2 regions of the Paenibacillus sp. AK002 genome follow, and region 2 is predicted to be linked to the other one. Evidence: predicted binding sites of a transcription regulator. Region 2 holds the regulator's gene; the other holds the start of a gene.

Region 1 (2,478 bases), 870 kb from region 2:
TCTCGACTTCCAATGCCGCGGCTTCATCCGTAACGAGAATGTCCTCGTGCCCGAATTTCAGCACCGCGTGGATCGCTTTGCCCTTGCCTTGCCCTCCGGCAATGCCGATGATGGTCTCCGTCCGCATAATATCCTCAAGCCGGAGTCCAAGGGTAAGCATTTTGTGGACAACTTCGCCATCTTCGCTGAAATAATAGCCGAAGGATTCCGCGATCGCGCCATCTGCCTGCAAGTTCCGGATAGAGCCTTCATCCAGCTTGCGCCGTCTGGCCATCTCCATGGCATCTCCGATGCCGTGAATAATGACGCGGCTGCGCCTGATCACATCCACGATCTCCTGGATGTGCTGATCCTGAACCAACGATTGATAAGCATCCTCGCTGAGCAGATCCGGTACATGAAGCAATCGGTACTCAGCCCCAACGCGCTTAGCCATTTTGGAAGCAATGGTGTTCGCTTGAATCTCCATGCTCTCCCCGAGGCCGCCTCGCGCCGGCACAAACCAAGTGCTTGTCAACGGTTCTCCGCCAGGCAAAGAGGACATCTGCTCTGCCACTTCGGCGAGCGTGGAGCCGCCTGTAACAGCAATCGTATCTCCATCCTGGACAAAGTTAAGCAGCGTTCTTGCTCCGGCCCGGCCAAGCTCACGTTTGACTTCCGGAGATGACTCGCTGTCACCGGGAATAATGACCACTTTACGAAGCCCGTAAGCCTGACGAATCTTCTCTTCCAGTTCAACCAGTCCGAACAACTCATTCATGACCGGTTCCAACTCCTCCAGCAAGCATATCCCTGAGCCGCTGATCCGCATGCCGAGCGTTTCAATCTCGATCAGCCCTTGCGCTTTCAGAAGATCAGTCTCTGCTCTGAGAACACGCTCGGTCATCGATAGCGATGAAGCCAGTGTTCTTCGGCCAACAATTCCGGACAACTTGATCTGATGAAGGATGGTATACCTTCGTTTAAGAGTGTCCATCAGATCCGGCAGAAGTTGCTCTTGTATTTCTAATAGGTTACGCATGCATTCCACTCCTGCAAACTTCGTCTCGGCTCTCCTACCTGGTCGTAAAATGTCCCAGTTAAACTTTTTAAGTCCCACCCTTATTCTAACCAATAATCATGCCGGTTGCAAGTGTCCGAAAGTATATTTCTCTACCCCAGGCATTCTTATACATTATGGCCAACTACCGGCTCGTCTATATAATAGGAACAAAGTTTTGTCCGCTATTGTATTTTTCAAATAGATGCGGTATAATCAACTTCGTTGCTGATTTTTGTGCGCCCGTGGTCCAATGGATATGACGTAGGCCTCCGGAGCCTGAGATCGAGGTTCGATTCCTCGCGGGCGCGCCATTATAACATTTATTCTCTATACTGATTACCCTAAAGTGCCCATAACGGCTCTTTTTTTTACTCAATAGTTTGACTTTCTTTGACTTTTTGATTTAAATTGTTTATCATGTGGGTAATACGGTAACAGTATTTATATGAGGTACTTAAGAGGAGGTTTTCCACGTGAGTTTTATACCTATGGTCGTTGAACAAAGCAACCGCGGTGAGCGGGCGTACGACATCTATTCCAGATTGCTGAAAGACCGCATTATCTTCCTCGGCTCCGACGTAAATGACGTGGTCGCCAATTCCATCATTGCCCAAATGCTGTTCTTGTCGGCTGAGGATCCCGAGAAGGATATTCATCTTTACATCAACAGCCCTGGCGGTTCCATTACCGCAGGTATGGCGATATTCGATACGATGCAGTTCATCAAACCGGACGTCTCGACGATCTGTGTCGGCATGGCTGCTTCCATGGGCGCATTCCTGCTCAACGCAGGCGCCAAAGGCAAACGCTACGGTCTGCCTAACAGCGAGATCATGATTCACCAGCCGCTCGGCGGCGCACAAGGTCAAGCCACGGATATTGAAATCCGTGCCCGCCGCATTCTGAAAATGCGCGACAAGCTGAACCGCATCCTGTCCGAACGCACCGGCCAACCGCTGGAGCGCATCGAGAAGGATACTGATCGCGACTACTTCATGACGGCTGACGAAGCCAAAGAGTATGGCCTGATCGATCAAGTACTGGAAAACACACCACCGCAAGGCTTATAAAAGAAGAAGTAAAGGGCAGGCGCCGTTATCCGGTGCCTGCCCTTTCTTATCCTCTGAAGGGGAGTTATTGAAAAAGTTCGATTCAAGAGAGTGAGAATATCCCCTTCGGTCGCTGTTGAAATCAGGAAACTGGAATGAATAGATATGGAGGTTTCCCGATTTCAAAGGCGAACGCGTTGCTCCACCAGGGATATTCTCACTGGAGGGGACAACTTTTTCAATAAAACCTAAAGCGGTAAGACTCCCCTCCTAAAAGGCCTGCCTTAACTTGAGGGGAGGGAAAATAAAAGAGTACCACCCTCACTGCTTTCATGTAGGATTTCACCGAACGGCTTGCTTGCCACGGACTACGAACCATTCGTGTAC
Region 2 (2,478 bases):
CAGGGCCACGCTGTGAAGATTCTCGATGATCTCCGACTCGGTTTGCCCGAGCGTAATCTGATTCGAGATTTGAAACAGGTTGCCTAAAGCTTCGCTGCCCTCGCCGTAAATTCCTCTAACGGTCAAGCCTACCTGGGATACGGCCGAGAGAATCCGATTGATCTGCTGCGTCATGACGAGCGCGGGCAGATGCATCATGACCGAAGCGCGAAGGCCGGTGCCGACATTGGTCGGACAGCTCGTTAGGTAACCGCGTTTGTCATCAAAAGCATAATCGATCTCGGATTCGAAAATATCATCCAGCGCCGTCGCGCGGCTCCATGCCTCCCGAACTTGGAATCCGGGATACAGACACTGTATGCGCAAGTGATCCTCTTCATTGATCATAATGCTGACGGATTCATCTTCGGTAAGGATGACGGCCCCGTTTCGGGATTCATTTGCCAGATTGGGACTGATCAGATGCTTCTCGACGAGAACCTTCTTATCCAGCTCATCAATCTCACTTAATTTAATTACATGCAAATGCCCGAAATCCTGCAAATCCTCCTTATCCTTTAACACATGGGTCAGGCGCTCTAGCACTTCTCCCGACTGCTGATCCGTTGCAAGCAGCGGGAAAGGAAGATGCTGCAGGTTGCGCGCCACCCTCACGCGGGTGCTGATGACAATGTCGGAATCCTGACCGTTCCCGCGCATCCACTCGCTCAGCGCCGAATCGGTAAACCGGAGATTAGACATCACGCATTCCTCCTACTAAAGTGCAAAATGTAACGATCTTATCCCTGAGCAATGTTACGCTCCAGCTCACGGATTTGGTCCCGGATCTCGGCAGCCGCTTCAAATTCCTCCTGAAGGATCCTCATTTGAAGCTCCTTCTTAAGCTCATCGATCCGGCGTTTGATCTGAATCCGGCCGCCGGTACGCTTCGGCACTTTGCCCACATGGGAGGTTCCCCCATGGACTCGCTTGAACAACGGATCCAATCGATCCGAGAAATATTTATAACACGAGCTGCAGCCGAACCGACCAAGCTTGCTGAACTGGGAATACGTCATGCCGCATTCCTCGCATTGCAGCGTCTGAGCCGTTTTCGCACCGGGGGTCTGGCCCTTGCCTGAAGGATCCAGATCCAGCAGGCCTGACAGCAAACTGTGTATAGAAAACCCATTCGACGTGCCGGGGATCAATTCCCCTTTTTCGCGGGCACAAGTTTCACAAAAATGAAACTCCGTTTTCTCCCCGTTCACAATTTTGGTGAAATGAAGTGTCGCCGGCCGTTTACCGCATTCTTGGCATAACATACTCCGATGCCTCCTTACACAGACTCACTTACCTAATAAAGAAATAAGCATCGCCTTCATAATCCTTGCGCGCAGCTCATCCCGATAAGGAAGCTTCACATTCAGGCATTCCCTTGAAACGGCGGCCCGCATCAGGCTGGCCTCCCGCTTCGTCAAAAACCGGGATTCCTCCAGCTGGTAGATCAAGCCTTCCGCTACCGTCTGGTCGATCATGCTGCCGATGGTATGATGAAGGTGCTGCTGGAGTGCAGTATGCTGGGGAAGCTCGATACGCTGGATGCGTATGTATCCGCCCCCGCCGCGCTTGCTCTCGACAAGAAAGCCCTTCTCCAGCGTGAACCGAGTGCTGATCACGTAATTGATCTGGGAAGGAACGCAAGAAAATTGCTCCGCCAAATCATTCCGTTGAATTTCGACGGTTCCTTCCGGACTTTCCTGCAAAATGCTCTTCAGGTATTGTTCGATAATATCAGAGATATTACGCATGGTCTGTTCATCCTCCACTGTTTGAAACGTTAAGACGGATAGTGATCTTACACGTCCGCACAGAGCCTTGCTTATACGTTGATTAACCATAATCAAAATCAGCGAACCTCGTTGACTTTGACTTTCTTTGACTTTAATCTCATTATAGCACATTTTTTCATTTTGCCAAGAGGGTAGTTCTCAAATGTTCGCGCTATGCATGTATTCTTATTGTACCCACTTCTTCAATCGCTTATAGCCCTTTTCCGAAGAACAATTCAACCGAAGTAATAAAAAAAGAAGCAGCCAACGTTCCGGATTAAAACCGGTCTCTCATGGCCACTTCTTCCTGTCGTTTCTATATCTTAAGCATCATAACTTATCAAATAATGCTGTAACTCCGTATTGTAGTACCCGATGCTGTATTCAATGATGCTGCCCGTCTGGTCGTAGGAGGATCTCAACCGCTTCAGTAACGGGGTTCCGGCGCTTACATCCAGCAGCGAGGCAATCTCCTCATTAGCCACGGTCGCCAGGAAACGGTCCCGGAAATTCTCCAGCGTGATTTGACTCTCCTCGATACGTTCATACAAGGAAGGCAGTTCGCTTGAATCGAACTCCTCCCCCATGTCCACCAGGGACGATACGTAATGGGTGTAGTAGATAAACGGGCTCCCGTCCAGCAAATACAGCCGTTCGATCAGCAGGC

The links. Region 2 encodes CtsR, which represses protease genes until heat stress. Its sites were predicted from a motif close to ATGGTCAATAAAGGTCAAACA; they were not measured.
Region 1: a site for CtsR is predicted at 1,420-1,440, ahead of clpP (ATP-dependent Clp endopeptidase proteolytic subunit ClpP). Genes of this name have one in related genera too.

Annotation. Positions count from the first base shown of each region.
Region 1 is NZ_CP096377.1:218,437-220,914, reverse strand. It holds gene M1D70_RS01075 (sugar-binding transcriptional regulator) at 1-1,021, opposite strand, end outside; tRNA gene M1D70_RS01070 (tRNA-Arg) at 1,279-1,353, shown strand; gene clpP (ATP-dependent Clp endopeptidase proteolytic subunit ClpP) at 1,516-2,112, shown strand.
Region 2 is NZ_CP096377.1:6,309,139-6,311,616, forward strand. It holds gene M1D70_RS28580 (protein arginine kinase) at 1-741, opposite strand, end outside; gene M1D70_RS28585 (hypothetical protein) at 780-1,304, opposite strand; gene M1D70_RS28590 (CtsR family transcriptional regulator) at 1,329-1,790, opposite strand; gene M1D70_RS28595 (GntR family transcriptional regulator) at 2,135-2,478, opposite strand, start outside.